Regions from separate parts of the Bradyrhizobium sp. UFLA05-89 genome, predicted to be linked through region 3. Evidence: predicted binding sites of a transcription regulator. Region 3 holds the regulator's gene; each other region holds the start of a gene.
What was found. The regulator PhoB, encoded in region 3, activates phosphate uptake and scavenging genes when phosphate is short. The targets are predictions, from matches to a motif close to TGTCATNNANCTGTCAT.
Positions count from the first base shown of each region.

Region 1: the regulator PhoB is predicted to act here: its motif matches at 1,540-1,556, upstream of SO139_RS09765 (acetoacetate decarboxylase).
Region 2: the regulator PhoB is predicted to act here: its motif matches at 3,517-3,533, upstream of SO139_RS13675 (phospholipase C).

Region 1 covers NZ_JBANBA010000013.1:56,330-66,578, reverse strand. The annotation lists gene SO139_RS09770 (transporter) at 1-480, opposite strand, end outside; gene SO139_RS09765 (acetoacetate decarboxylase) at 590-1,366, opposite strand; gene SO139_RS09760 (patatin-like phospholipase family protein) at 1,647-2,822, shown strand; gene SO139_RS09755 (M48 family metalloprotease) at 3,036-4,991, opposite strand; gene SO139_RS09750 (LemA family protein) at 5,012-5,548, opposite strand; gene SO139_RS09745 (PspA/IM30 family protein) at 5,742-6,413, shown strand; gene SO139_RS09740 (hypothetical protein) at 6,413-6,697, shown strand; gene SO139_RS09735 (acyl-CoA carboxylase subunit beta) at 6,749-8,308, opposite strand; gene SO139_RS09730 (IclR family transcriptional regulator) at 8,238-9,212, opposite strand; gene SO139_RS09725 (acyl-CoA carboxylase biotin carboxyl carrier protein subunit) at 9,303-9,530, shown strand; gene glsA (glutaminase A) at 9,676-10,249, shown strand, end outside.
Region 2 covers NZ_JBANBA010000020.1:89,316-99,564, forward strand. The annotation lists gene SO139_RS13665 (acyltransferase family protein) at 1-408, shown strand, start outside; gene SO139_RS13670 (cytochrome-c peroxidase) at 419-1,747, opposite strand; gene SO139_RS13675 (phospholipase C) at 1,764-3,458, opposite strand; gene SO139_RS13680 (transporter substrate-binding domain-containing protein) at 3,637-4,428, opposite strand; gene SO139_RS13685 (efflux RND transporter periplasmic adaptor subunit) at 4,669-5,862, shown strand; gene SO139_RS13690 (efflux RND transporter permease subunit) at 5,875-9,033, shown strand; gene SO139_RS13695 (ATP-dependent Clp protease proteolytic subunit) at 9,269-9,955, opposite strand; gene SO139_RS13700 (hypothetical protein) at 10,082-10,249, opposite strand, start outside.
Region 3 covers NZ_JBANBA010000016.1:93,258-103,506, forward strand. The annotation lists gene pstA (phosphate ABC transporter permease PstA) at 1-555, shown strand, start outside; gene pstB (phosphate ABC transporter ATP-binding protein PstB) at 552-1,370, shown strand; gene phoU (phosphate signaling complex protein PhoU) at 1,382-2,098, shown strand; gene phoB (phosphate regulon transcriptional regulator PhoB) at 2,113-2,820, shown strand; gene SO139_RS11590 (GcrA family cell cycle regulator) at 3,046-3,558, opposite strand; gene SO139_RS11595 (aspartate aminotransferase family protein) at 4,014-5,222, shown strand; gene argF (ornithine carbamoyltransferase) at 5,222-6,145, shown strand; gene SO139_RS11605 (Hsp33 family molecular chaperone) at 6,478-7,485, shown strand; gene apaG (Co2+/Mg2+ efflux facilitator ApaG/CorD) at 7,611-8,006, opposite strand; gene SO139_RS11615 (OpgC domain-containing protein) at 8,185-9,435, shown strand; gene SO139_RS11620 (SGNH/GDSL hydrolase family protein) at 9,435-10,214, shown strand; gene SO139_RS11625 (SGNH/GDSL hydrolase family protein) at 10,227-10,249, shown strand, end outside.

The DNA of each region.
Region 1 (10,249 bases), on a different contig from region 3:
GTCGACGATCTTCTCCAGAAGCGCCGCGACATTCTCGACGCGGTAGCCGCCCTCCAGCACCCGCCGCGCCGCGTCCGCCGAACACAGCGCCTGATGGCGGCCGCTGACAAGAAGCCGCTCCGTCATCGCAAAGCGCAGGAACGCAGTTTCCTCGGTCGGGCTCTCGATGTCGCGCACGAGGTCGGAAAACACGCCGTAGACGCAGTCATCGATGACATGGAGCTGCTGAAACGTGTCCTTGGACAGGAGCAGATCGCGCGCAAGCTGCGGCAGGCTGGACTCGGCGACCCAGGGCCGCGACCGCGCATCAGTCAGATTGAAATGCAGCCAGAGGCGGCCGTCATGCGTGAACTCGATCGGTTTGTCGATCGGCAGAGCCTCCGCGCTGCCGTCGCCGTGGAGGCGAAAGGCCCATACCAATCCCGGAATAGCGGATGCGGCATCCGAGAACGCGCTGACGATCTTTGCCGGCTCAGCCATGGCCAACCCCACGGTCAAACGATGTGATTTCTCCCGGCTGGCCAATGCCGCCCGCCGGGACCCGCGGGTACTCAAATACGTGTGTGTTACAGCTTGATGATGGGCCGCCCTACTCCGCCGCGAGACCCGTCGCGGCCGCGGCTTCCTTGACATAATCATGCACGACGCGGCCGAACGGCAGGGTCAGGTCGGCGATGTAGTGATGCGCGCCGACCACGCGTCGGACCGGGAAGTCCGCAACCGGCGCATTGACGTGGGGCACGAGGTGCAGCCGACCGGGCCCCATCCAGGAGCCCTTCGGAACGATGTCGGTGAGGTTGATCGCGACGAGCTGGCAGACCTCAAGATGGCCATCGACGCCCGGGATCATCTTCAGATTGATTTGCGTCTTCGACAGTGTCGCACGGGTGAGATCGCCGTTGCCGGCCATGCTCTCGTGCTTGTAACCCATCGTGCCCATGGCGACGAGCTGACCGGCATATTCCAGCGTGCCGGTCAGCGTGTCCTTGACGATCTCGAGCTTGGGATGGGCGTACTTCTTGGGAAAGCCCCAGATTTCGCGGCCCGCGGCGATCGGCGGATCGTCGTCGAGATACATCTGCGAGACGAAGTTGACCTCTTCGCCATGCAGGCGCGCCGGGATCACCAGGCCGGACTCGGTGTAGCTGCCGAAGCCGGAGGAATCCGGCATCCTGATCCACTCATAATGCACGATCGGCTGGTCGATCGGCTCCAGCGGCTCAGGCAGGCCACCGCGGATCAGATCCGGATCGGTCTCGTAGGTGATGACGAGAAATTCGCGGTTGATGAAGCTATACGGACCGGCGGGATAGCTGGGTCCGGCGGCCGGCATGGACGGGAGTCTCAGAACGTCTTCCCTGCGCATCGCTGATCTCCTGTGTGACGCTAATGTGATGTCCGCCTGGCAGCTACAAGCCTAACGCGAATTGCTAGCCGTCGTCATTGACTGCGGTGTGATGGATTTCCGTCAGGCGCGTGACCCTCCTGTCATGTCAGGCGCGACTGACCTGCATGCCCACGACGCATCGGCACCGCAACTGTCATCACGCCGTCACTGCCGGGCGCAATTGCTTGTTGTTCAAGCATGATCTTGTCGGAAGACCGCTGCGCACTTTTCCGGATCATGCTTGCCAGGAGACAGCGCCATGGACGCCCGCACGTCGCAACCGACTTATCAGACACATCAGCCTGCCTCGCGGGGCTGGCGGCCCGAGCGCTGCGATCGCGTCGCGCTGGTGCTGCAAGGCGGCGGCGCGCTCGGCGCCTATCAGGCTGGCGTCTATCAGGCGCTGCACGAGGCCGGCATCGAGCCGGACTGGGTCTGTGGCGTCTCGATCGGCGCGATCAACTCCGCCATCATCGCGGGCAACAAGCCGGAGAAGCGGCTCGATCAGCTCCGCATTTTCTGGGAGCGCATCACCAACCGCAAGATCTGGCACTACACACCGGATGGCGACGTCTTCCGCCAGTGGCGCAACCTCACCAGCGCGTGGATGACCTCGGCGATGGGGCAGCCCGGCTTCTTCACTCCGCACCAGGTCAATCCCTGGTTCAGCCCGGTCGGCGCCAGGACGGCGACCAGCTATTACGACACGACGCCTTTGCGCGACAGCCTGCGCGAGCTCGTCGACTTCGACCTGATCAACGAAAAAAGGATCCGCTTCGCGGTCGGCGCCGTGAACGTGCTGTCCGGCAACTTCATCTATTTCGACAATGCCCACGACGAGATCGAGCCCGAGCACATCATGGCCTCCGGCGCGCTGCCGCCGGCGCTGCCCATGGTCAGGATCGGCACCGATCATTTCTGGGACGGCGGCATCGTCTCCAACACGCCGCTCCAGCACCTGCTCGACCAGGAAGACGATCTCAACTCGCTGGTGTTCCAGGTCGACCTGTTCAGCGCGCGCGGCGTGCTGCCGCGCTCGATCCAGGACGTGATGGCCCGCCACAAGGACATCATGTATTCCTCGCGCACGCGCCACAACACCGACGTCTATCGCCGGACGCACAATCTGAAGGCCATGCTCTACAAGGCGCTGGCGAAGCTTCCCGACGAGCAATTGTCCGAGGATGAGCGCAAGCTCAAGGCGAACCTGCGTAACATGCCCGAGATCGCGATCCTGCATTTGATCTATCAGCAGAAGGCCTATGAGGGCGACGCCAAGGACCACGAATTCTCAGGTACCTCGATGCGCGAGCACTGGACGAGCGGCTACGAGGACACCAAGCGCACGCTGAAGCGCCGCGACTGGATCAAGATGCCCGAGGAAGGCATGGGTCTCGTCGTCCACGACGTGCACCGGGAGACGGAGAGCGCGTAAGGCCTGAAACTGCCTTCGCGCGTGCAGGAGCGCGCCCCCTTCGGGGACGCTCCGACCAAAAGTGTGAAAACAACCCCATGCACAGTAGCCGACGGCCGGCGGGGACGACTTTCGTATTTTACGAAATCAAGTGACACGTCGGGCAAATCAGGGGTATTATGGCATCATAGGGCATTGCGCATGACGCTCTTGCCCTAGGGCCCCACTTCCACATCAAGCGTCCTTGCCTGGGCGTCCGCGACGGGCGGTGCACGACACGAAGTCCAGCGGGTCGCTGGCGAGCACCTCGATTTCCGCCCGCTCCAAAGGCGTCAGCGCGGATCCGAAGCCGGGATCGGCCAGGCGCTGGCGCAAGACGGCGATGGCGGCCTGGTGGTCCGAGTTGGCATACGCCGTTGTTGCAACCATCAGACCAGGTTCGCCGAAGAAGCGATGAATGACCTCGCCCATACTTTTTCGATTCTTGAAATATTGCAGGATCATGGCATCCCGGCCGGCAGGAGACGACGCTCCGTTCACGAGTCGGGCGGTCGAGACGCTCACATCCAGATAGCGCGGCAGCGAGATCGTTTCGCCGGCCTTTGGCACCTCCGTGACGTAATGGAGGCCACGATCGCCAACCGTATAGCTGTCGGTCTGAAAGCACCGTGCCCGCCGGACTTCGGCGATCTGCTCATCCGCGGTCGGAACATTGCTGAACGTGCCGTTCGGCCGTCTCTTGACCCCGCTCTCCTGGGGGCCAAAGGGGATATCCGGCTGCAATTTCTTCATCAGCGTTACGAGAATGCCGGCATCGGAACTGCGGGCCGCGAGCATGTTCTCGATCGCTTCCTGGTCGCATCCAGCCGGCGGCGCACTCCTGAGCCCCAAGGCCCCGCCGATTCCCTGTCTCTGGCAACGCGCCCCCTCGCCTACCGCCGCGAAAAAGGTTCGCAGCGACCCGGGGTCGAGGGCCCGCACGAGCGCGGAGGGCCTGGTGAGGTCGGCGCTGTGGGCCCACAGAAACAGGCAGATCGCGGCGACTGCGCCAACCGTCATCTCGCGCGTCAGCCCGAGCCGATTGAAATTGGCATCGAATGATGCCGGCGAGGTCGCGAGACTGGCCTCGCGCAGTGAACCGCGCAGACCCGTGACGTCGAAAGCGGATGCCGACCTGCGACCGAAGCTGGCCGCGGCACGAATTTCCTGCGGCCTTGTGTCGCGCCGCGCAGGCGCGATCAGGGCCATCGAACCTGTGACGGAGACGATCGCCGCGATCCGCTCGGCGATCGTGGGATGCGTGGCGAAAGCTCCCTTGTGCGCGCCATCGATCATCATGGCGTCCTGGCCGGCCGCGAGGCCCGGTATTGCACTGCGCCCCTCGATGCGTTGCAGCGCCGAGACGAGCGCGGCAGGATTCTGGGTCAGCCGGACGGCTTCTGCATCGGCGATGAATTCGCGTGCCGACGCTATCAGCAGCCGCACGAGGTGACTTCCGTCATGCGCCAGACGGTGCAGGAACCAGAAGATGAGAATGAGCACAACCATTATCGGAAATACCAGAGCCAAAACCGGCAGTGCGAGAGCCTGCGAGATCCGGTTGGCCTGCATCCAATTGCTGCGAGGCTGCAACAGGCTCAGCGTATCGAGGCAGACGTTCGTAGCCGCGATCAGCCGGATGTCTCCGTTGACCACGTGCATGATTTCATGCGCAGCGACCGCCGCGAGCTCATCGTCGTCAAGTGCGTCGATCAGGCCCTTGGTGAAGACCAGCACGGCATCCTTCTGCCGGATGCCGCAGGCAAACGCGTTCAGCGCCGGACTGTCGATGACGGCGACATAGGGGGTCGGCAGGCCGGCCGCGATCGTCAGCGGTTCGACGATACGGCAGAGCCGCGGCTCGTCCTGATCGTCCACGAAGCGAAATTCCGTTCTTCGCCTGATGGTGCGGACGTGCCATGCCATCTGCACCGCAAACAGCAAGGCGCCGACGATCGTGACGACCGGCACCCAGCGGATGAAATAGCCGGTCCATCCATAGAGCGGCGCATGCTCCGGATCGTGCATGGCCAACGGCAACAGCAGCGCCAGCATGGCAAGCAGGTGAAACGCCAGCACAAAGCCCGCGAAGAGCAACAGCGAGCGCGCGTCATTGCGACTGACGTGGCCGTAGAGCCCGTTCACCGGCATGGCGAATCCCCGTATTTCGATCAGAATTTGACCGCGAGAGGTTCGTCGATCAGAACGCGTTCGATACCGAGATCGTAGGGCGTGCGCGCGTCCATCTTGAACAGACGGCCGATATAGCTGCCGGGAAACTGGCGCAGCGTGGTGGCGTATTCTTCGACGGCGAGGTTGTAGAAGCGGCGCGAGGCGGTGATGCGGTTTTCGGCGTCGACGAACTCGCGCCGCAGCTCGGCGAAGTGGGTGGACGCCTTGAGCTCTGGAAAGTGCTCGGCCATGCCGATCAGGGCGTTGATGTTTTGCGTCAGATTGTTCTCGGCGCTGAGCCGCACGTCCGGGCCGGCTGCAGAGAGCGCTTCGGCGCGGGCCTTCGTAACGCCGAGCAGAATGTCGCTTTCATGTTTGACGAAACCGCGCACCGTCTCGACCAATGGCGGGATCAGATTGTGGCGATGCTTGAGATGAACGTCGATGTCGCCGAACGCAGTTTCGCAGCGCTGATCGAGCGCGACCAGACGATTATGCGTCGCATAGGCGACGTAGGCAGGTATCGCAATCGTCATCAATAATGTCGCCAGGCAAATAAAAATGACCGTCAATAGCATGACCCGCTCTCCCTTGGGGTGCATCCCAAGGTAGCGTCAGGCGGTTGCGGAAACGTTGCAAAGAACAGCTAAAATTTGCTGAAAAGCATAAGGCCACCTTAAATGGATCGGGTGTCTACTCGACGCGGATTTTCACACAGGGGTTTTGTCCATGGCTGAATCGATTTTCGCGCGTGTGTCCCGTCTGCTCTCGGCGACCGTCGAGGACACTGTCGACCGTATGGAGCAGGCCGGCAGCGATGCCGTGATGCGCGAGGCGATCCGCGAGGCGGATCGTGCGATCGATCAGGTGAAAGCGGAGCTCGAATCCACGATGGCGCGCCGGCTGCAGGCCGCCCGTCAGCAGAAGATGCTCGGCGAGCGTGTCGAGGAGCTCACCGCCAAGGCCCAGTTCGCCGTGAACCAGCAGAGGGATGATCTGGCCGAAGCCGCGTTGTCCCGCCAGATCGATTTCGAAGCACAGGCCAAGAAGCTGGACGCCGTGCAGGAACAGGCGCGTGAGCTGGAGAAGCGTCTGGAAGACAGTCTCGCCGCGCTGCACGCCCGCAAGCGTCAGATGGAGGACACCCTGCAGGCCTTCCTGATTTCGCGGCAGCAGGCTGCGCTTGGCGGCGATGGCCCGGCTCAGCCCAACCGCTCCGCAGAGAAGAAGCTCGATGCGGCCGAACAGGCCTTTGATCGCGCCATGGTCGGGGCCGGCGGCGTAGGTTTCACTCGCACCGACGCCAGCACGATCAACCGCGTCGCCGAGATTGATGGCATGCAGAAGAGCGCGACGGTGGCCGAGCGGCTGGCCGCGCTGAAAGCCGGTCAGGCCGCCTGATGATCCGCAAACCGCCAGCATCATGGGATCGGATCGACGAAGGCGCAGCCGTCAGAACGATCCGCACAGCTTCCGCCGTCGCGACCACGGGCGTCGGCGTCGCGCGTCGCAGCGGACAGGCCGTCATTGGCCTGATCTGTTTCTTCTTTGCAATCATGTGGGGCTTTGCCGCGATTGGCTCCGGCCTCGGGGGCAGTTTTCCAAGCCTGATCGGCATTGGAGCGATGGCTGCCTTCATGTTCTGGCGGGGCCGTCGCGCTTTCGCGAAAGCGCGGGGCGAGTAAAGTTCAATCGCCGTCAGAACGAAGTTTTCCGTGGCGCAACAGCCTTTTGCGTCACGGCCTGATCGTCATGTTCGCCGGCGGGCCCGGCGTCCTCAGCGGCTCCGCCAGCCGCGCGAACTCGCACAGCAGGGACCGCGTCTTGCGGGGGTCGATGATCTCCTCGACCCAGAACTTTTCGGCGGAGCGGAACGGCGAGCGCAGCTTGTTGAGGCGGTCCTCGATCTCCTTCAGCTTCGCCACTTTGTCCTCGGCCGCGTCGATGTCGGCGCGATAGGCCGCCTCGATGCCGCCTTCGAGCGGCAGCGAGCCCCAATAGGCCGACGGCCATGCATAGCGGATCGAGAAGCGATCGGCCGGCTGATGCACGACGCCGGCTACGCCAAAGGCGTTGCGCAGGATCACCGTGCACCAGGGAACCGTGGTCTGATTGACCGCGGCCATGGCGCGCACGCCGTGGCGGATCGTGGCCGCTTTCTCGGCGTCCAGCCCGATCATGAAGCCCGGGCAATCCATGAGATAGACGATCGGCAGATGGAAGGTTTCCGCAAAATCGACCCAGCGCACCACCTTCTGGCAGGCATCCGCGGTCCACGAGCCGCCATAGTGGAAGGGATCGCTGGCGAGCAGCATCACCGCCCTGCCCTCGAGCCGCGCGAGGCCAACGATGACCGGCTTGCCGAAATTGCTGGCGACCTCGAAGAACGAGCCCTTGTCGACGACGGACTCGATGATGGGACGCATCTTGTAGACCTGCCGCCGACTCCGCGGCACGGCCTTCGTCAAGCCTTCGTCAGTACGTTCCGGGTCATCATGGCAAGGCAGCGTCGGCGGCAATTCGTAGACCGACGCCGGCAGATAGGACAGGAAGCGCCGCGCGCAGGCGAACGCCTCAGCCGCAGTCTCGACGGCATGATCGACCGCGCCAGCGCGGGTCTGGATTTCGGCGCCGCCGAGATCCTGCTTGGACAAATCCTGCCCGAGCCGCTTCACCACCGGCGGGCCCGCGACGAACATCGCGGACGCTTTGGTCATGATGGAGTAGTGGCTGGCGGCAAGCCGCGCGGCGCCGAGGCCTGCGACCGAACCGAGCCCCAGCGCCACGACCGGCACGCGCGCAAGGTTCTCCGTCGTGAAGCGGTACCAGCGCGTGCCGCCGATACCGCCCGGCAGGTTTGCCGCGCCCTTGGTCTCGATCGTCTTGACCGAGCCGCCGCCGCCGGAGCCTTCGATGATGCGGATGATGGGCAGACGGAAGTCGTGCGCCATCTCCTCCGCCATCAGTGGCTTGGCGGAGATCGACGCATCCGCCGAGCCGCCGCGCACGGTGAAATCGTCGCCGACCACCACAACGGTGCGGCCGTCGACCCTGGCGCGGCCGAACACGCAGTTGGCCGGCGTCACATGCTTGAGCTCGCCATGCGCATCGTATTCACCGATGCCGGAGACGGCACCGATTTCGTGAAAGCTGCCTTTGTCGATCAGCCCGTCGATACGCTCCCGAACAGTCAGCCGGCCCTGGTCATGCTGTCGCTTGACCTTGTCAACGCCGCCCATCTCCCGCGCGAAGGCTTCGCGCCGGGCGAGCTCGTCGAGTTCCGGCTTCCAGTTCATTCAGTCCCTCCGGCGCGATCGGCTTGTTATTGTTTCGCACGGCCATCGCGATCGGCTTGCGCTCGAGACGGTTGTTGAGGAAGTCGCCCTCGGCGCCTTCGAGCAGGTCGCCGACCGCCTTGCCGAGCTTGACCATCAGCGGCGCGACCTCGCTGTGCAGCCGCTCCTCGTCATACATCGCCGCCAGGAGGCCGATCGTGACCACCACGACGGTCTGATATTGCGGCGACCACATCGGTACCGCGACGCCATTGATGTGCGGGCTCCACAGGCCGCAGGTCACGACATAACCGTGCTCGCGCAGGAACTGGCGATTGGCCTCGATGCGCGGTTTCAGCAGCCGGGCCGCCTCCGGCGCCTCCCGCTCCATTTCCGCAACCAGGGCATCGCCGATCTCCGGCTGCAGCGCCGCCGTATAAGCGGCGCCCGCGGCGGTCGAGGCCATCGCGATCCGGCTGCCGGTTCCTTCGTGCAAACCGAGCGCGCTCGCCGAGCGGGCAAACTCGAGATAGACCAGATGGAACCGATCGGGGATGACGAAGCCCACCGTTCCCGGCAATTGCTCGGCGACATCCTCTAGCCGCAGGCGAATGAGGTTGCGCAGCTGCGCGCCCTTCATCATCGAGGCGCCCATCGCGACCGCGCTCGGCCCAATCCGGTATTTCTGATCGCGCGGCAGGTACACGAGCTGCCCCATGCGCGTCAGCGTGTGCGTGAGCCGCGACACCGTCGAGCGCGGCAGGCCGCAGCGGTTGGAGATTTCGAGATTGCCGAGCCGCGCCTCGTGGCCCTCGAAGCATCGCAACACATCGAATGCGCGCGATACCACCTGGATGACATCACTTTCGCCAGCTTCGCCAGCGAGCACGCCTTGCCTACTCAACCGCTCAGAACGTCGTCCCATGTTCCCTACCACTGTGTTTCGCTCTGCGGAATTAAATTCCGCTTGAAGGACACGCTACCTCAGGCATCTTGCGACGACAACAAAAAGGCGATTGGCATGCCAGAAATTAAGATCGTCACGGAAGTCGCAGGACGCATCTGCGCGATTCCCGTCGAAGTTGGGAAAAGCGTCGCGGATGGCGACGACGTTGCATTCGTCGAAGCCATGAAGATGGAGATCCCGGTGCCCTCACCTTCGGCAGGCACGATCACATCGCTCCTCGTCAAGCTTGACGACGTCGTCGCCGAAGGCCAGGCGATCGCGATCATCGCGAGCTGAGGCCACGATCAGCATCGCGATCGCGGCAATCTGCTCGAACTGAAGGACGAAATCTTTCGTCGAGTCGCTAGTGACCGAATTTCCGGCGGCTCAGCGCACTTCCGGACGGGTTGCATGCGCCCTGATGGCGTTGCACAAGGAGGGTATGACACCGCTATCATCGCCAGCCAGCGCCTGGACACAATCGAAGCCGCCTCTGCTGCGGTTCCTCGACACTTGCCACGCCGAATTCGCCGCGGAGCCCTCCGGCGCGGTCGCCGACTACATCCCCGAACTCAGCAAGGCCGATCCTGCCCATTTCGGCATCAGTCTCGCGACGCTGGATGGCCATGTCTACGAAGTCGGCGACAGCCGGGTGCCCTTCACCATCCAGTCGATGTCAAAGCCGTTCGTGTTCGCACTGGCGCTCGACATGCTGGGCGCGGCGCGGGTCGAGAGCGCGATCGGCGTCGAGCCCTCCGGCGATCCCTTCAACTCGATCCGGCTCAATGCCGAGAACCACCCGTTCAACCCGATGGTCAATGCCGGCGCGATCGCCTGCACCGGGCTGATCCACGAGGGCAAGAGCGAGGCAGCGTTCGAGGAGATCCGAAGGGCGCTCGGCCGCTTTGCCGGCCGCGAGCTTGATGTCGACGAGTCCGTCTACACGTCCGAAAGCCAGACCGGCGACCGTAACCGTGCCATTGCCTATCTTCTCAAGACCAATGCGGTCATCACGG
Region 2 (10,249 bases), on a different contig from region 3:
CTGTCTTCTCCGGCTGCGCGGGCCTTGCCGGTCAGCGTCGGAACGATCAGGCTCGCCAGCGCCATCTGTTACGCGCCTGCGATCTGGACGACGACTTTTGCTATCATCGGGCTTGCGCTGCGGTTTCTGTCCGGCTTCAGCCCGGCCCGACGCTATCTCGCCGATGCCTCCTATTGGCTCTATCTCATCCACATGCCGATCGTCATGGCGCTCCAGGTCGTGGTCTCCCAGCTCGATTGGGCATGGCCGTTCAAATTCGCAGCCATTCTCGTGGTCGCCATTCCCGTGATGCTGGCGAGCTACCAATGGATGGTGCGTTACACCTTCATCGGCACGGTGCTGAACGGCCGCCGCTTGCGGCGCGAGCAACCGCACGCCATCGCCGTCGCAGGTCCCGTCGCGCCGTGAGGCCCCGAGCTCAGCGCTCCGGCTGATAGCCGTCCGTCAGCGTCTTCAGGAAGGCGATGATGTCAGCTTCGTCCTGCGCCGTCATCGCCGGCGTGTCGCCGAGGTGGCGGTCGAACGGCGGATCGCTGACGTCGACATTGGCGTGATATTTCGCCGGCAGGTCGTCGTATTTCAGCACGATCCCGTCGGCTCCGCGCGGAAACACTTTTTCCGGATTGGTGTCGCGGAAATTGTAGAAGTCCATCACCTCTTCGAGCGTGCGGAAGACGCCGTTGTGGAAGAAGGCGCGGCGTATTGCCGTGTTGCGCAAAGTCGGCGTCAGGAACATGCCGCAATATTGCGTCTGCTCGGCGATGTCGGTGCGATACGGGCCGCAGACCCCGAGATCGAAATGATCGGGATCGCGGTTGCGCGCGAGCGCGGCATTGCGCGGCGCGCCGAGCGCTTCGTATTGATGGTCCGTGAAAAGCGGCGGCAGGCCATCGCGGGTCGGCGCGGAGGTGTGGCAGCCGGCACAATTGGCCTTCTCGGGATCGTTGAACAATTTGAGGCCGCGCAGCTCACTTTCGGAAAGCCGCGCCTTGCCCTCCAGCCAGTAGTCGTACTTGCTCGTATAGGGATGGAAGCTCGGCTCTTCCACCTGATAGCGTGCAACGGCAAACATCGCCTCCGCGACCAGCAGCCGCTGGTTTTCGAGCACGCCGGCGCCGAACAGCTCGGTGAAACGCGGGACGTAAGCCGCGTGGCGCAACTTGTCCGCCACCACCTCGATGCTACCGCCGTCCATCTCGTTGGGATCGAGCAGCGGACCGAGCGCCTGCTCCTGGAGCGTGTCGGCGCGGCCGTCCCAGAACAGACCTCCTTGCGGCACGATGTTGGCAGCGGATCCGGCGCCCCCGGCGACTTTCGTCGCGCGCGCGGCCTGCTGGCCGAGCGCGGCCATCTGCGCGAGATCAATCACGTTGTCGTCGTCGCCCTTGTCGGGGCCGATGCTGAAATTCGGTTGTCGCTCGAGATAAGTCAGCGAGGGAACGGCGCGCGCACCTTGCTGCGACACCGTCCGGCCGCCGAGCATCACCGGCCCGTCGTTCGGCGGACCGTAGGCGTGGTCCGGGCTGTGGCACGATGCGCAGGACAGCGCGCCGGACGAGGAGAGCGAGGCGTCGTAGAAGATCTCGCGCCCAAGCTGCGCCATCGCAGAGAGCGGCGCGACGGGCGGACGCATGAAGCGAACCGGATTCGGATTCATGCCCGGACGCTCTTGCGTCTCCGCCGCAACGACGGCGCCGGCCATGCAAAGCAGGCCGGCGCCGAGGAGCCACACGATGCGGCTGTTCATATGACGTCCAATAATCCTAGTGGTGATGGTGCTCGTCCGGGGGGCTGACCACGACCGTGCCAGAGGTCGGGTCGAGGAACAGCGCGTCGATCCTGAGATCGTGGCCATGGTCCTGATGGAAATCGAACAGATCCATGATCGAACCGGCCGTTGCATCGAACGAGCCGCCGCCGAGGCGCTTGCCGTGCAGCCAGTTGTCTTCGATGAAGCGCACCACCGAAGCCTGTGAGATGGCGGTGTGGCTGACGAAGTTGGTCTTGGCGTAGGGCGAGATCACGACGAAGGGCACGCGGGTGGCGGGACCGCAACGGCCGTTGACGGGCTTGCCGCTGACACCGTTCTGTTGCGGCTGCTTGGCGGTGCCGAGGCCGCACTGGCCGGAACCGTTAAGCTGATCGGCGGTCGTGTCGTAGGAGGCGCTCGTAGGCGTGGCGTAAGCGTGGTCATACCAGCCGTCCGAGTCGTCATAGGTGATGATGACAGCCGTCTCGCGCCACTCGGGCTGCTTCTGGAGGAAGTTAATCAGCTCGACCGTTCCCTGCTGCTCGTCGAGGGGATCGGAATAGCCAGCATGGCCATCCTGATAGGCAGGCAGTTTGACGTAGGAGACCGCTGGGAGATTGCCTGCCTTCACCGCCGCGTAAAAATCCTCGAGGTCGTAGCCGTGATTGGCGGGATCGAGGGTCTTGCCGTCCTTCTCGTAGGTGTGGCCGATCGCATGGACCGAGCTCGGCCGCGCATGGGTCGAATTCGCGGTCGACTTGTAGAACTGAAACCAGGCGTGATGCGGAACATAGTCCGCCTTGGCGGCGCCGACGACGGTCGAAAACGAGCTGCGTGCGCAGCCGGTGGTGCCGTTCGAGTTGGTCACGGAAAGATCGAAGCCGCCCATGAACGAACCCCAGCTGATGCCGGCATCGTTGAGCAGATCACCAATGTTCTTGCCGGTCATCGTGACCTGCGTCGTGTAGCCCGGCGTGCTGCAAGGATCATAGGCGGGACCGGGGTCGCCGATCACCGTGAGGCCACCCTGGCCGTCTGCGATGATTTGCGTGGGATTATTGCCGAGCACCGCCACTGCGCCATTGGTCTGGCCCGAAATCACGTTCAACGCGCCCACCGTCGACGGACCATAGGTGTCGGTGTAGGCATTGTCGTTCATCGCGAAGTGCTGCGCGTAATTCCAGAACGCGGTGACGGTGTTGCCGTCGAAATAGCCCATCACCTGGCCGGTGGTGCCGAAAGCACCGACGCCGCCGGCTGTGCCGCGACCGGTATATTTCGGGAACAGATCAGCCTTGCCGTTGTCATAGGCCTGCTGCTCCGGCGTGTAGGCATGGTTCTGCGACTGAGTGTTGGCCTGCGTGCGGTCAAGACGGAAAGGATTCGTCGCGCCGGCGCCGTTGGCCGCGTTGTTGTTCGGATTGCTTGTCAGCAAGTTGGCGTTGGCGAGGTTGTTCACCTTCGGCGTATGCGGCTTGGCAACGAAAGGAATCGAGCCCGACGGGTTGGTCGCATTCGGATACGTTGCGAAATAATTGTCGAACGAGCGGTTCTCGTTGAAGATGACCACGAGATGCTTGATCGGCGTCTCGGTGTGGTGGTGGCGTTGATCGCGATCGAAGTCGTCCTGACCGAACACCGGTGCGCCGCACACGAGCGCCATCGCGACCGCGAGAATCGCGGTCGTGCCGAGAAGTTTGTTTTTCATCTTATTGCCCCAAGATCAAAAATTATGACATCGACGCGCGGCAAACTAACCGCCGTGAATGACAGGTCTGTGTCGGTTTGACGCAGACCGCATCACGCGGCCTTCGCGAGGCTGCGTTTTTTTTGGGCGGCGTGTTTGGCCGAGATCCTCAGCGCGCTCGTTTCGACGAAGGGACGCCCTATTCCGTCCGGATCGGCGCGTCCTTCAGGCCGTTGGCGTCATAGGCTCTGCGCAAGGTGCCATTGACGAGCGCATCGGTCATGAACTTGGTGACGAACGCCAGCGCCTGCGAATGGCCGAGTGGCACGGCGACCGCAGTGACCGTCTTCTTGAAGGTCTCGTCCAGCACGCGCGTGCCGGGAATCTTTTGCGCCATCTTGTTGAGCTGGTCGCGCGACAGCGCGAAGGCGTCGATCTCACCGTTCTTCAGGAGTTCGAAAATTTCGTCATAGGTCTGATAGCCCGTCACCTTCGCAGCCTTTAGATGCGCGACGGCGCCGCGCATCGTGGTCGTGGCGTTGACGGCGGCAACCTTGATGCCGGGCTGGTCGAGCGTCGCAAAATTGGTCACGCCCGATCCCGGCTTGACGATGTATGTGGCGTCGGCGACCTCGTAGATCGGCCCGAACGCCATCTTGGTCTCACGTTCGGGATCCTTCGGCAGGAACGTGACATCCCAGCTCCCCCTCGCGGCCGTGTCGGTGATCTGTCCGGAATTGTTGTGCACCACATATTCGACTGACACGCCGAGCTCGCCCGCCATCGCCTTGCCGAGGTCGACGGGCACGCCGGCGAAGCCTGCTTCAGTCCTGGTCGACCAGAACGCGCCGCCGGCCGGGCTGATCGCGATGGCGACGCGCAATTTGCCGCTCGGCGCAATTTCAGCCCTGAGATCCTCCGCCATCGCCGGCACCGCCATCATCGCCGCGAGCGCGAGACCGGCGCAGGCCGGCCAGATCGAGATTGGCATGTCATGTGTCTCCCCGTCCGCTCGTCCGTCATCCGTACCCCGTCGAAATTGTGATCGATCGTGCGCCCGGTGAAAAGCGGATTTGCCGTAATCACAGACAAAACTGTCACATGCCGCGCCGCTCTTCGCAGTGCAAGACCATCGCGCCGCCATGGCTATGGTGTTCCACGGCCCCCCGTTTGTTGCTATCAAATCGCGAGGCGGCCTGCCGCAGGCATACAACAGACGGGGAACACCGCAATGACGCGCGCGAATCTCGCTTGTCCCGCACGGCACGATCAACAGCCTGGACAGATCGGGCGGCTCCTCGCCGCAATGACCGTCGTCGTCGCACTTGCGGGGTGCGATCAGAAGAACGTCTACGCGCCGCCGCCGCCGCCCAAGGTGGATGTCGCAGTGCCCGTGCAGCGCGCAGTGACGCGCTATGTCGAGGCCACCGGCAACACTGCGCCGATCAAGAGCGTAGATCTCGTGGCCCGCGTGCAGGGCTTTTTGCAAACGATCGACTATCAGGACGGCACCTTCGTGAAACAGGGCACCCAGCTCTTCACGATCGAGCCGGAAACCTACAAGCTGAAGGTCGAACAGGCGCAGGCCGCCGAGGTCGGCGCGCAGGCCACGCTCAAGCAGGCCGAAGCCGACTTCAAGCGGCAGACCGAGCTCGTGCAGCGCCAGGCGGTCTCACAATCGACCCTCGACACGTCGACATCCACCCGTGACAACGCCCAAGCCAGTCTCCAGCAGGCCCAGGTCAACACGAGGCTCGCCGAGGTCAATTACGGCTACACAAAGGTCTCGGCGCCTTTCGACGGCATCGTCAGCGCGCACCTGGTCTCGATCGGCGAGCTCGTCGGCGTCTCCTCCCCGACGCAGCTCGCGACCATTGTCGCGCTGGACCCGATCTGGGTGAACTTCACGGTCAATGAGCAGGACGTCCTACGCATCCGCGCCGAAGCAGCCCGCCGCGGAATGACCGTCGCCGACCTCAAGCAGTTGCCGGTCGAGGTCGGCCTGCAAACCGAGACCGGCTATCCGCATGAGGGCCACCTCGATTATGTCTCGCCCACCCTCAACTCGTCGACCGGCACGCTCGCGGTGCGCGGCCTCATTCCCAATGACAAGCGGGTTTTGCTGCCCGGCTATTTCGTCCGCGTCCGCGTGCCCTTCGACCAGGACAAGAATGCGCTTCTTGTCCCCGACACAGCCCTTGGCAGCGACCAGGGCGGCCGCTATCTGCTGGTGGTCAACAACGAGAACACGGTCGAGCAGCGCAAGGTGCAAATTGGTCAGGTCGACAACGGCCTGCGCGTGATCGAGAACGGCCTGAAGCCGGACGACCGTGTCGTGATCGCAGGCTTGTTGCGGGTGATCCCGGGCCAGAAGATCGATCCGCAGCTGACGAAGATCGAGCAGCCACAGGCGTCTGCCAAGTAGGAGCTGCCGGCCATGATCTCAAAATTCTTCATCGAGCGGCCGGTCCTCTCGAACGTCATCGCGCTTCTGATGATCCTGATCGGCGGCGTCGCTCTGTTCAACCTCGCAATCGCGCAATATCCGGACGTGGTACCGCCCACGGTGCAGGTCACCACGCGCTATCCCGGCGCCAGCGCGAAAACCGTGATCGACACGGTCGCGCTGCCGATCGAGCAGCAGGTCAACGGTGTCGAGGACATGCTCTATATGCAGTCCTACAGCGGCTCCGACGGCACCTACACGTTGACCGTGACCTTCAAGATCGGCACCGACCTCAACTTCGCGCAAGTGCTGGTGCAGAACCGCGTCTCCAGCGCTTTGTCGCAACTCCCGCAATCGGTGCAGAACCAGGGCGTGACCGTGCAGAAACGGTCGACCTCGATCCTGCTGTTCGTAACGCTGACCTCGCCGGACTCCAGGTTCGACAGCCTTTATTTGAGCAACTACGCCACCATCAACATCCGCGACGAGCTCTCGCGCCTGCCCGGCGTTGGCAACGTCACGGTATTCGGCGCCGGCCAGTATTCGATGCGGGTGTGGCTGGATCCCAACAAGCTGCTGGCCCGCGATCTGGTGCCGCAGGACGTCATCAACGCGATCCAGCAGCAGAGCCAACAGGTGTCGGCCGGCCAGGTCGGCGCGCCGCCGACGCCGCCGGGTCAGGCGTTCCAGTACACTCTCAACGTCAACGGACGCCTCGACGACACCACGCAGTTCGAGAACATCATCGTCAAGACCGGCACCAGCGGCGACGTCACGCGCGTGCGCGACGTCGGCTGGGTCGAGCTGGGCGCGCAGACCTACAGCCAGATATTCTCGCTCAACAAGCAGCCCGCCACCGGCATCGGCGTGTTCCAGTCGCCCGGCGCCAATGCGCTGCAGGTCGAGCAGGCCGTCGAAAAGAAGATGGCGGAACTCGCCAAGCGATTTCCGGAAGGCATCAAATACGACACGCCGTTCGACACCACCAAATTCGTGCAGGCCTCGGTGCATGAGGTCTACATGACCCTGATCGAGGCGGGTCTCCTGGTCCTGGTCGTGATCCTGGTGTTCCTGCAGGATTGGCGCGCGATGCTGGTGCCGGCGACGACGGTGCCGGTGACCATCATTGGCGCGTTCGCCGCCATGGCCGCGCTCGGCTTCACCATCAACATGTCGACGCTGTTTGCGATCGTGCTCGCGATCGGCATCGTGGTCGACGACGCCATCGTCGTTGTGGAAGGCGCCGCCCACAACATCGAGCAGGGCATGAACGGTCACGACGCCGCGATCCGGGCGATGGACCAGCTGTTCGCGCCGATCGTCGGAATTACTCTTGTGCTGATCTCGGTGTTCCTGCCGGCCTCGTTCCTCGCAGGACTCACGGGTCGCATCTATTCGCAATTCGCGCTGGTGATCGCCGCGACCGCGCTGCTCAGCGCCATCAACGCGGCGACGCTGAAGCCGACGCAGTGCGCGCTGTGGCTGCGGCCGACCGTGCCGCCGGAGCAGCGCAACTTCTTCTACCGCGGCTTCAACGCCGTCTATAACCGCGTCGAGCGGGGTTATACGCGGCTGATCGGCGCCCTCGTCAGGAACGCCACGGTCTCGGTCGCGATTGCATTGGTCCTGATCGCGATCGGCGGCTACGGCCTCTCACGGGTGCCGACCGGCTTCCTGCCGATCGAGGACCAGGGCTATCTGATCGCCGCCGTGCAGCTACCCGACGGCGCTTCTCTCGAGCGAACCCAGAAGGTGCTCGACAAGGCCAGCGAGCTTATCAAGGACACGCCGGGCGTCCAGCAGGTCATCACCATTGCCGGCATTTCCGCGCTCGACAACAGCGCGAGCCTCGCGAATGCCGGCGTCGCCTACATCATCCTGAAGGACTGGGATGCGCGGGGCAAAGGCGAGGATCTGCGTTCGCTGGTGTACGGCCTGAACGACAGGGTCGCGACCATCATGGAGGCACGCACGCTGGTGCTGCCGCCGCCGCCGATTCAGGGCATCGGCAACGCCGCCGGCTTCTCGATGCAGGTCGAGCTGCGCGACGGCAACAGCGATTTCGCAAAGCTCCAGGCGATCACGAGCGCGATGGTCTCTAACGCCCAGAGCCAGAGTGCGCTCCAGCGCGTCTCGTCCTCGTTCCGCTCGTCGGTGCCGCAATTCAACGTCGAGATCGACCGCATCAAGACCCAGACGCTGCATGTGACGACGGACCAGGTATTCTCGGCGCTGTCGACCTATCTCGGCTCATCCTACGTCAACCAGTTCAACAAGTTCGGCCGCGTGTTCCAGGTCTATACCCAGGCCGATCCGGCGTTCCGCGTCACCGAGCGCGACATCGCCAACATGCAGGTTCGCAACTCGAACGGCGACATGATCCCGATCGGCACCGTCGCCACGATCACGCCGGCCACGGGTCCGTCGCTGATCAGCCTCTACAATCTCTATCCCTCCTCGACCATCGTCGGCCTGCCGGCGCAGGGGTACTCGTCCGGCGAATCCCTGCAATTGATGGAGGAGATCGCGGACAAGACGCTGCCGCCCGGCACCGGCTTCGAATGGACCGCGATGTCCTATCAGGAGAAGGCCGTCTCCAACCAGATCTACTGGGTGTTCGGCCTCGCCATGCTGCTGGTCTATCTCGTGCTCGCAGGCCAGTACGAAAGCTGGTACGCACCGATCTCGGTGATCCTCGCGGTGCCGCTGTCGCTGATCGGGCCGATGCTGGTGCTCAATGGCCTCAACATCGACAACAACCTCTATTGCCAGATCGGCCTGATCCTCCTCATCGCGCTGTCGGCCAAGAACGCCATCCTGATCGTCGAGGTCGGGCTGGAGTTGCACGTCCGCGACGGCAAACCGTTGCTGGAGTCCGCGATCGAAGCGGCACGCGCCCGCTTCCGGCCGATCCTGATGACGTCGTTCGCCTTCATCCTCGGCGTCGTGCCGCTGGTGCTCGCAACCGGCGCCGGCGCCAGCGCCCGCAAGTCGATCGGCATCACCGTGTTCTCAGGGATGCTCGCCTCGACCTGCCTCGCCGTGTTGTTCGTGCCTGCCTTCTTCGTGGTGGTGCAGCGTTTCGAGAACTGGCGTGCGTCGAAGAAGACAGCGCCGGTGGCGAAGCCGGCCGTCGAGGCGAAATCCTAGGCGCTCCCCTCTCTCCGACGAGGGAGGAGCAAAAATGTCGAAAACAACCCCATGCAAAGTAGCTGACGACGCCGGCACGAAAATTTCGTATTTTACGAAATAACTTGACGCGTCGGGCAAATCAGGTGCATACAGTCATGATCGCAACGCCTGCGTTAGGACGGATACCGGGCGGCCGAGCTGATCCTGTGCCCTGGTACGTGCCCTCAGACTTGGTGCAGTTGGCTGATGTCTGCTAACGAGCGGGCGTGCGAACAAGGCTATCGACGATGCCAGAGCCCTCATCTACGAGCTGTTGACCGCTCATCCAGATATCGCTGCCCGAGATCTTCTTACGCATCATGGCAAGCCAGACCTCGCTAACGCCGCGGATGCCGATGTCGTTACGGAAGAACTCGTCGGTGGCATGCGTCTCGATCGACTTGACCATTTCCGAGAAGAAAGCATTCTCGACGCTGCCGAACTCCCGTTGCTTCATGCTTTCCCTGGCACTGCTCTGTAAGCTGGCCTGGTGAAACATGAAGTAGGCTTCGGGATCGGCCATCCGGCTGGCGCCAGCGAGAAAAATCGGAACGCACATCGAGGCACAGACGCCGGCTTTCTGGACGAGCGTATCGATCGCACGATCGCGGGCGCGGATCGCGGCGACGACTTTGCGTCCATGCTCGATCGAGCCGCCCGGCGAGTTGAGGACGAGCACGAGCCGGCGTCGATCGGCCTTGTAACGATCAAGGGCCGCAGCGACACGCTCGCTCATCGGCTCCTGCACCGGCCCGCTCCAGCCGAGCAGGACGCGGTCCGTCTCCTCGCTGATGGACAGGGTCTGTCGAGACGCCACGTCGCCGGAGCCGGAAGGCAATTGGAAATAGCCCCAAAACAGCAAAATGCCGCAGATGGCGCCAAGAACTTTGAGCAATGACACGGCCTACGCACTCGATCTGCAAAGGGAGTGGATGAATCCGGGATGTTCTTCAGAAACCTTACGGATACAATGAACGGTGCTTTCGAAATGATCGGCGAGGTGACGCTCGCGGTCAGACGTCGGTCATCATGACCTGACCGCTTTCCCGAGAAGCGAGAGCGCGACGAAGGCCATCAGAGCCAATATGCCCGCCGAGACAACAAACGACAGCGTACGGTTCCAGAGCTTTGCTTCCGCGGCGTAGAAGATCGAGACCGCCGTGCGGTCGGTCGTTGAGCGCACCGGCACGAGCGC
Region 3 (10,249 bases):
CGCAACGACAAGTTGACCTCGGTAATCCGCTTCATCAACGACATCCTCTTGTCGGCACCCTCCATCATCATCGGCCTGTTCATCTATGGTGCGGTGGTGGTGCCGATGCGCGGCTTCTCGGCGATCGCCGGCGCGCTGGCGCTGGCCGTCATCGTGATCCCGGTCGTGCTGCGCACCACCGAGGACATGCTGCTGCTGGTGCCGAACGCGCTACGCGAGGCGGCTTCTGCTCTTGGGCTGCCGCGTTCGCTGGTGATCAAGCGGATCGCCTACCGCGCGGCGCGCTCCGGTCTCATCACCGGCGTGCTGCTCGCCACCGCACGCGTCGCCGGCGAGACCGCGCCGCTGCTGTTCACCGCCTTGTCGAACCAGTTCTTCAGCCTCAGCCTGAACAAGACGATGGCGAACCTGCCGGTCACCATCAACAATTTCGTGCAGAGCCCCTATGCCTACTGGAAGCAGTTGGCCTGGAGCGGGGCGCTGCTGATCACCCTGACCGTGCTTGCCCTGAACATTGGCGCGCGCATTCTTGGCGCCGAGAGGACTGCAAAATGAGCGATCTGTCCGTTTCCGTAAGTTCCACCGGGCGTCAGGCGTCTCCGACGCTGCCCGAGGCTCCGGCCAAGGTGACGGTGCGCAATCTCAACTTCTATTATGGCGAGCACCACGCGCTGAAGAACATCAACCTGACGCTCGGCACCAATCGCGTCACGGCGTTCATCGGCCCATCCGGCTGCGGCAAGTCGACCCTGCTGCGCATCTTCAACCGGATGTACGATCTCTATCCGGGACAGCGCGCCACCGGTCAGCTCATGCTGGACCAGACCAACATCCTCGACTCCAAGCTCGACCTCAACCTGCTGCGCGCCCGGGTCGGCATGGTGTTCCAGAAGCCGACGCCGTTCCCGATGACGATCTACGAGAACATCGCCTTCGGCATCCGCCTCTATGAGAAGATCTCCAAATCGGAGATGGACGTCCGCGTCGAGAAGGCGCTGCGCGGCGGCGCGCTGTGGAACGAGGTCAAGGACAAGCTCAACGCCTCCGGCCTGTCGCTCTCCGGCGGCCAGCAGCAGCGTCTCTGCATCGCCCGCACCGTGGCGGTGCGTCCCGAGGTGATCCTGTTCGACGAGCCCTGCTCGGCGCTCGATCCGATCTCGACCGCTAAGGTCGAGGAGCTTATCCAGGAGCTCGCCGAGAACTACACGATCGCGATCGTCACCCACAACATGCAGCAGGCGGCGCGCGTCTCGGACAAGACCGCCTTCATGTATCTCGGCGAGCTGATCGAGTTCGACGAGACCAGCAAGATCTTCACGTCGCCCAGCGACCGGCGTACCCAAGACTACATCACCGGCCGCTTCGGCTGAGGAGACAGGAAATGGCTTCTGAACATACCGCAAAGGCCTTCGACACCGACCTGCAAGAGCTCACGCGGCTCGTTGCGGAGATGGGCGGCCTTGCCGAGCGCATGATCGTCGATTCCGTCGATGCGCTGATCCGCCGTGACGTCGCGCTCGGCCAGCGCGTGGTGGCAACCGACGCCGAGATCGACGCGCTCCAGAAGAAGATCGAGGAGCGCGCCGTGCTCACGATCGCGCGCCGCCAGCCGATGGCGGTCGACTTGCGCGAGATCGTTGGCGCCATGCGCGTCGCGACCGATCTGGAGCGGATCGGCGACCTTGCCAAGAACATGGGCAAGCGCGTCGCCGCGCTCGAGACCGATTTCCATCCGCTAAAGCTGTTCCGCGGCCTGGAACACATGACCGACCTCGTGCAGCAGCAGGTGAAGTCGGTGCTGGACGCCTATGCCGCGCATGACCTGCCGGCGGCGATGGTGGTGTGGAAAGGCGACGAGGAGGTCGACGCGATCTGCACCTCGCTGTTCCGCGAGCTCCTCACCTACATGATGGAGGATCCGCGCAACATCTCGTTCTGCATCCATTTGATGTTCTGCGCCAAGAACATCGAGCGGATCGGCGACCATGCGACCAACATCGCCGAGACCGTTTTTTACATGATCGAAGGTCAGGCCATCGCCGACAAGCGCCCGAAGGGCGACATGACGACCTTCGCCACGACCGTGCCGAACACTTAAGGAGCGACGACGCCATGGGCGCACGCATTCTGGTTGTTGAGGACGAGGAAGCGCTGACCGAGCTATTGCGCTACAACCTCGAAGGCGACGGCTACGATGTCGAGACGGTGATGCGCGGCGATGACGCCGACACCCGCCTCAAGGAGCATATCCCCGACCTGATCGTGCTCGACTGGATGCTGCCGGGCCTGTCCGGCATTGAGCTGTGCCGCAGGCTTCGCGCCAGGCCCGAGACCAAGCAGCTGCCGATCATCATGCTCACGGCACGCGGCGAGGAGAGCGAGCGGGTGCGGGGGCTTGCGACCGGCGCCGACGACTACATCGTCAAGCCGTTCTCGGTACCTGAGTTGCTCGCGCGCGTGAAAGGCCTGCTCCGGCGTGCAAGCCCCGAGCGGCTTGCGACCATACTCGCCTACGGCGACATCGAGCTCGACCGCGAGAAGCGTCGCGTCGCGCGCTCCGGACGGCCGATCGACCTCGGCCCGACCGAATATCGCCTCTTGGAGTTCTTCCTGGAGCATCCCGGCCGGGTGTTCTCGCGTGAACAGCTGCTCGACAGCGTCTGGGGCCGTGACATCTATATCGACGAGCGCACCGTCGACGTCCACATCGGCCGTCTGCGCAAGCTGCTCAATCTCGGCCGCGAGCAGGACCCGATCCGCACCGTCCGTGGCGCCGGCTACGCGCTGGACGATCGTTTCGCGAAGGCGGAGCAGACTTAAGGTTTGCAGGTGGCAGCGGTGATCCAGCGGGCTGCCGCCACATTCTCCGATGTCGTCCCTGCGAAAGCAGGGACCCATAACCACGGGGAGTGGTTTGGCGAAGACTCGGAGTGATCTTCCCGCGCAATAACTGCGCCCTGGATTATGGGTCCCTGCTTTCGCAGGGACGACATCCAATTTGTTGAACCATCGTTGCGCGTCGGCCAGCCCCCCGCGCTGATGACCTCAGCGCGTGCCGGGCTTGGCCGGTGCGCGTCGGCGGTCCGCCGCCGGCTGGTAGGCGACGCGCGAATGCTGCGCGCAGTAGGGCAGGCCCGAGAGCGACTTGCCGCCACAGAAGAAGAAATCCGGGCTCGAGGGATCGCCGACAGGCCAGTGGCAGGTCGCCTCGTTGAGCTCGAGCAGCGACAGGCGCTGGCTCATCGGAACGACGTTGTCGTAGGTGATCGGATCGGGCTCGACCTCGACCTCGAAGGCCTGGGCGAGGGCGGTGTTGCCGCGCGAGATCGGGCGGCTCACCCGCATCATGTGCTGTGCGGGGCGCGCCTTGCGGGGCCGGGGAGCCGCCGAGGACGGGCTCTTGGCGCGACCGGACAGGCCCAGCCGGTGCACCTTGCCGATTACGGCGTTGCGCGTCACATTCCCGAGCTCGGCAGCGATCTGGCTGGCCGAAAGCCCGGCTTCCCAGAGCTTTTTCAATTGCTCGACGCGATCGTCGGACCAGGTCAAAACCGTCATTGCACCCTTCCCTTCGCCGCGCGCCTGCCAATCCTTGGGGCCGCGTGGCGATGTCTAAGCCTCGAAAAACCCGTGCCCCCAGAATCCCTTAAGGCTCGCCGGGCGCGAAAAACGCACCTGAACGTTACGCCGGTACATGAGGACTAAGAGGATCAGAACTGCTGCACGAGATGTCGTATCTGACACGGTAAACGCTACAATATGGCGTGACTCCCGCGCAAGAGTCTGCGGCTCCGCGTCCACATGTTCCGTCGCTAAAAGAACTCAAAATCGCCACCGCAAGACTACGGGTCAGGCGCCTTGCAGGGCCTTCTGGCGGCATTGACAGCGGTTTTTCCAAGCATAAAATGGTGACACGTGCCGCCCTTAAAAGGCGGCACGTTTCGTTTTCCGGGCAGGTCAATGATGCGCTGCGCAAGGCAGCCTCAGCCGGCCCCAACATCCAAGTGACCGCCATGACCAAGAGCGCCGCGACGCATCTGCTTCCCGTTTTCGCCAGGGCCGAGCTCGGCTTCGAGCGCGGCGAAGGCTGCTGGCTGGTCGCAACCAATGGAGAGCGCTATCTCGATTTCACGTCGGGCGTCGCCGTGAATGCGCTCGGTCACGCGCATCCGCATCTGGTCGGGGCTCTGCAGGAGCAGGCGACAAAGCTCTGGCACATGTCGAACCTGTTCCAGAGCCCGGACGGTGAGAAGCTCGCGGTCAGGCTCTGCAACGAGAGCTTTGCGGACTTCGTGTTCTTCTGCAATTCCGGCGCCGAGGCGATGGAATGCGTGATCAAGGTGGTGCGCCGCTATCATGCCACCAAGGGCCATCCCGAGCGCTACCGCATGATCACTTTCGAGGGCGCTTTCCATGGCCGCACGCTGGCAACGCTCGCCGCTACGGGGTCTGCAAAATATCTCGAAGGCTTCGGTCCGCCGATGGACGGCTTCGACCAAGTGCCGCATGATGACCTGGAAGCCGTCAAGAAGGCGATCGGCCCACAGACCGCAGGCATCCTGATCGAGCCGATCCAGGGCGAGGGCGGCGTGCGCTCGGCGTCTCCCGCCTTCTATCGCGCGCTGCGCCAGCTCTGCGACGAGCATGGCCTGCTGCTCGCCTTCGACGAGGTGCAGACCGGCATGGGCCGCACCGGCGAACTCTTTGCACATCGCCGCCTCGGCGTGACCCCTGACGTGATGTCGCTGGCGAAAGCGCTTGGCGGCGGCTTTCCGATCGGCGCGTGCCTTGCGACCGCCGAGGCGGCCTCCGGCATGACGCCCGGCTCGCACGGCTCGACCTTCGGAGGCAATCCGCTCGCCGTGTCCGCGGCGAACGCCGTGCTCGACGTGATGCTCAAGCCCGGCTTCTTCGATCACGTGCAGAAGATGTCGCTGCTGCTCAAGCAGAAGCTCGCCTCCGTGATCGACCGCCATCCTGATGTCGTCAGCGAGGTGCGCGGCGAGGGGCTGTTGATTGGCGTCAAGGCCGTGGTGCCCTCGGGCGATCTCGTCACGGCGCTGCGCAACGAAAAGCTGCTCACCGTCGGCGCGGGCGACAATGTGGTGCGCTTCCTGCCGCCCTTGATCGTCACCGAGGCGGAGATCGAGGAGGGCGTCGCGCGGCTCGAGCGTGCCTGCACCGCGATCGAATCCACTCTCAAGACGCCGGCGGCAAGCTGATGAGCAAGACGCCCAAGCACTTCCTGGACATCAACGAGCTGCCGCTGTCCGAGCTCAAGAGCATGCTCGCCGCCTCCTCCGCCATGAAGGCGAAGCAGAAGGCGCATCAGCCGGTCAAGCCGCTCGAGGGCAAGACGCTGGCGATGATCTTCGAGCGTCCGTCGACGCGGACGCGGGTGTCGTTCGATGTCGCCATGCGCCAGCTCGGCGGCGAGCCCATCATGCTCACCGGTGCCGAGATGCAGCTCGGCCGCGGCGAGACCATCGCCGACACCGCGCGCGTACTGTCGCGCTATGTCGATGCCATCATGATCCGCATCCTCAATCACGATGCACTGCTCGAGCTCGCAGCGCACGCGACTGTGCCTGTCATCAACGGGCTGACGCGGCGCTCGCATCCGTGCCAGGTGATGGCCGACCTCATGACCTATGAGGAGCATCGCGGGCCGATCGAGGGCAAGACGGTGGCCTGGACCGGCGATGACAACAACGTGCTCGCCTCCTGGGCGCATGCCGCCGAGCGCTTCAAGTTCAACCTCAATGTCGCCACCCCGCCGGAGCTCGCGCCGAAGAAGGCGATGCGCGACTGGGTCAAGGCGACGGGCGCCCCGATCATGCTGGGCACCGATCCGGAAGCCGCTGTCCGCGGCGCCGATTGTGTCGTCACCGATACCTGGGTCTCGATGGGCGACAAGGAAGGCGAGCACCGTCACAACGTGCTCAAGCCCTACCAGGTCAACGCCAAGCTGATGTCGCTGGCCAAGCCCGATGCGCTGTTCATGCATTGCCTGCCCGCCCATCGCGGCGAAGAGGTCACCGACGAGGTGATCGATGGCCCGCAGTCCGTCGTGTTCGACGAGGCCGAAAACCGCCTGCACGCGCAGAAGGGTATCTTGGCCTGGTGCTTTGACGCGGTGAAGTGATTGGTCGTCGTCCGGCGGACGATAGTGAGAAATCCGTGACGACGGCAGTATGGAGTTGCTTTCGCCTCATGTTCGGTCGTCGTCCCGGACAAGCGCAGCGAAGCGGAGCGCGGATCCGGGACCCATAGCCACAGGGCGCGGTTTGGTGACGATTCGGAGTTGTCATCTCGCGCCACAACACAATCATGTGGTTATGGGTCGCGGGCTCGCGCCATGCGCGCCCCGGGGACGACATCGAATTTGCGGAATCGTAGTGCCGCAAGACTGCACCCGGAACAGGTTGCCTCGCCGCCCCCTTTCATTTCACCTCCTCCGACCCCAGATAGAGCGCCATGGTCTCTCAATCCCCTGACATCAAAGCCGGGCCCGAAAGCCCGGTTCGCGCGCCGTCTTCCGTTCCCGTCGACGATGCGGTGCTGCCCTTCGAGGTCGATGCGCTCGACGTGCGCGGGCGCTTGACCCGGCTCGGGCCCGCGCTCGACGAGATCCTCACCAAGCACGACTATCCCCCGCCGGTCGGCAAGCTGCTCGGCGAGGCCATCGTGCTGACGACGCTGCTCGGCTCGGCGCTGAAATTCGAAGGCCGCTTCATCCTTCAGGCGCAGACTGACGGTCCGGTGTCGTTCCTGGTGGTCGACTTCAAGGCGCCCGACCGCCTGCGCGCCTATGCCCGCTACGACGTCTCGCGGCTTGGCGAGGCCAAGGACTCCGGCTCGCTGCTCGGCCGCGGCCATCTCGCCATGACCATCGATCAGGGTGCGGATATGAGCCGTTACCAAGGCCTCGTCGCACTCGATGGCGGCAGCCTGGAAGATGCCGCGCACGAGTACTTCCTGCGCTCCGAGCAGATCCCGACCCAGGTGCGCCTCGCCGTCGGCGAGGAATGGCGCTCGAGCGACGGCGGCAAGCATCGCTGGCGCGCCGGTGGCCTCTTGATGCAGTTCCTGCCGAAGGCGCCGGAGCGTGCGCGACAGGCCGACCTGCATCCCGGCGACGCGCCCGAGGGCACCACGCCGCATACCGTCGCCGAGGACGATGCCTGGGTCGAAGCGCGCTCGCTGATCGGCACGGTCGAGGACGTCGAGTTGATCGATCCCGATCTCTCCGGCGAGCGCCTGCTCTACCGCCTGTTTCACGAGCGCGGCGTGCGCGTGTTCAATCCGCAGAATTTGAAAGCGGAATGCTCCTGCTCGCGCGATGCGGTGGCGGCGATGCTGAAGAGCTTTTCGCCGGATGACCGTGCCGCGATGGTCAAGGACGACAAGGTCGTCGTGACCTGCGAGTTCTGCAGCTCGGTGTATCAATTTACGCCGCACGAGGCGGGCGTGGAAAACGCCTAGTCTAACATTCGGAAATCGTAGGGTGGGCAAAGCGAAGCGTGTCCACCAACTTCTGTCACATAATTGAAGAGCTGGTGGGCACGGCGCTTCGCGCCTTTGCCCACCCTACAGCAGCCCGCCGCCTCTCAATTCAACACCCGCTTGCCGCCGTCCGGGCTATCGAGCGAAAAGGTCGGCACGTCGATCTCAAAACGCTCGCCGCTTTCGTTGACCATCTGGTAGCGGCCGGTCATGAAGCCCGAGGCGGTCGAGAGCGGGACGCCCGAGGTGTATTCGTAGCGCTCGCCGGGCGCGAGGATCGGCTGCTCGCCGATCACACCTTCGCCCTTGACCTCCTGCTGCCGCCCCGTCGCGTCGGTGATGATCCAGTGCCGCGTCTTGAGTTGCACGGTCTCGTCGCCGGAATTGGTGATCACGATGGTGTAGGACCAGAAGTAGCGCGAGCGCTCGGCCGACGACTGCTCCGGGACAAAGTTCGGCTCGACGGTCACTTCGATCTGGCGGGTCACGGCACGGTACATGGTTGCCATCATAACGAAAACCTTGCCGGGAACCAATCGTGGCCCGCGGCGTCAGCGACATCGTGCCGCCCGAATTGGCACTGTAGTTACACCCCAATGTGATCCGATCGCTTTGCGAGCAGGCCATCGGCCCGGTACACTCCTCAAACGCTGCGATTTGCGCAAGGGTTTTGGCCCGATGACCATTGCCGACCAAGTGACGGGATCGCGGATCGCGGGAACCGCGGATGCCAAGGAGGCGAAGCCGCGCGCGGCGGCGCCGGCCATCACGCTCCCCGTCATCGGCGAGCGCGAGCTTCGCCTCGACCTCTTCCGCGGGCTGGCGTTGTGGCTGATCTTCATCGACCATTTGCCGCCAAACCTGCTGACCTGGTTCACCATCCGCAACTACGGCTTCAGCGACGCCACCGAGATCTTCATCTTCATCTCCGGCTACACCGCGGCCTTCGTCTACGGCCGTGCGATGTTGGAAAACGGCTTCGTCATCGCCACCGCGCGGATCCTGCGCCGGGTCTGGCAGATCTACGTCGCCCACGTCTTCCTGTTCACGATCTTCCTCGCGGAAATCTCCTACGTCGCCACCAGCTTCGAGAATCCGCTCTACACGGAAGAGATGGGCATCATGGATTTCCTCAAGCAGCCTGACGTCACCATCGTGCAGGCGCTGCTGCTGCGCTTCCGGCCCGTCAACATGGACGTGCTGCCGCTCTATATCGTGTTGATGCTGGCGCTGCCGCTCATCCTCTGGCTGATGAAATGGAAGCCGGATCTCACGCTCGGCCTGTCGGTCGTGCTCTACGTGGTGACCTGGGAGTTTGACCTCTATTTTTCGGCTTATCCGAATGGTTTCTGGGCCTTCAACCCGCTCGCCTGGCAATTGCTGTTCGTGTTCGGTGCCTGGTGTGCGCTCGGAGGTGCACGGCGCATGACGCGGATCCTGGCATCACCCGTGACGATGTGGATCTCGATCGCCTATCTGGCCGCTGCGTTCTACGTGACGCTGACCTGGTACGTGCCGCAGCTCTCCCACTTCATGCCGAAGCGGATCGAGCAGTGGATGTATCCGATCGACAAGACCGATCTGGACGTGCTGCGCTTCACGCATTTCCTGGCACTGGCCGCGCTCACAGTGCGCTTCCTGCCGCGGGACTGGCCGGGCCTGAAATCACCCCTCTTGAGACCGCTGATCCTCTGCGGCCAGCACTCGCTGGAGATATTCTGTCTCGGCGTGTTCCTGGCCTTTGCCGGTCATTTCATCCTGGCCGAGGTGTCGGGCGGCCCGGGCATGCATGCGCTGATTAGTCTCTGCGGAATCCTGATCATGTGGGCCATGGCCTGGGTGATTTCATGGTACAAGCAGGTCGCTGACAAGAGCGGTTCGAAAACCAAAAACGCCGTCGGCAACGCCGATCTGGCGGGAGGGGGCTGATGAAGGCGAAGGTTCTCCTGAGCCTGATCCTGCTATGCGGTGCACTCGCCGCGCCTTCCGCGCGCGCCGAGGATAATGCTGCGCCTGCCGCTCCCGCAGGACCGTCGGCGTGCGAGGTGCCGTCGTATCTGCTCGCCACCGAAAGCCAGCTCCCGAAGGTCGCCGAGGCCGTGAAGAGCGAAAAACCGCTCGAAATCCTGGTCATCGGCAGCCGGTCGACCACCATCCCGTCATCCGAAGAGAGCTCCTATCCGGCCCGGCTTCAGGCGATCTTGAAGGAGAAGCTGCCTTCGGAACCGGTGCACGTCTCCGTAGAACTACAGAGCAAGAAGACCGCAGAAGAGACCGCATCCGGCTTCGTTAAGCTTATGGAAGCGAAAAAGCCTACTTTGGTCATCTGGCAGACCGGGACCGTGGATGCTATCCGATCCATCGATCCCGATGAGTTCCGCGGTGCCGTCACGGATGGCGTTACTGCGCTGCAAAATGCGGGGGCCGACGTTATATTGATGAATTTGCAGTACAGCCCGCGGACCGAAACCATGATCTCGGTGCCGCCCTATCTCGATAATATGCGCGTGGTGGCGCAGGAGCATGATATCCCGCTGTTCGACCGTTTCGCGATCATGCGTCAATGGAATGATCAAGGTCAGTTTGACCTGTTCAATCCCTCGCGCGGACCGGAGTTGGCGAAACAGGTCCATGATTGCCTTGGCCGGGCGCTGGCGCAATTCGTCGTCGACGCCGCGCATCTCGGTCCGGCCCAGCAGCAAAATTGAGGTTTAGCGTAAATGAGTTCTTTCCGCCCTTTTGG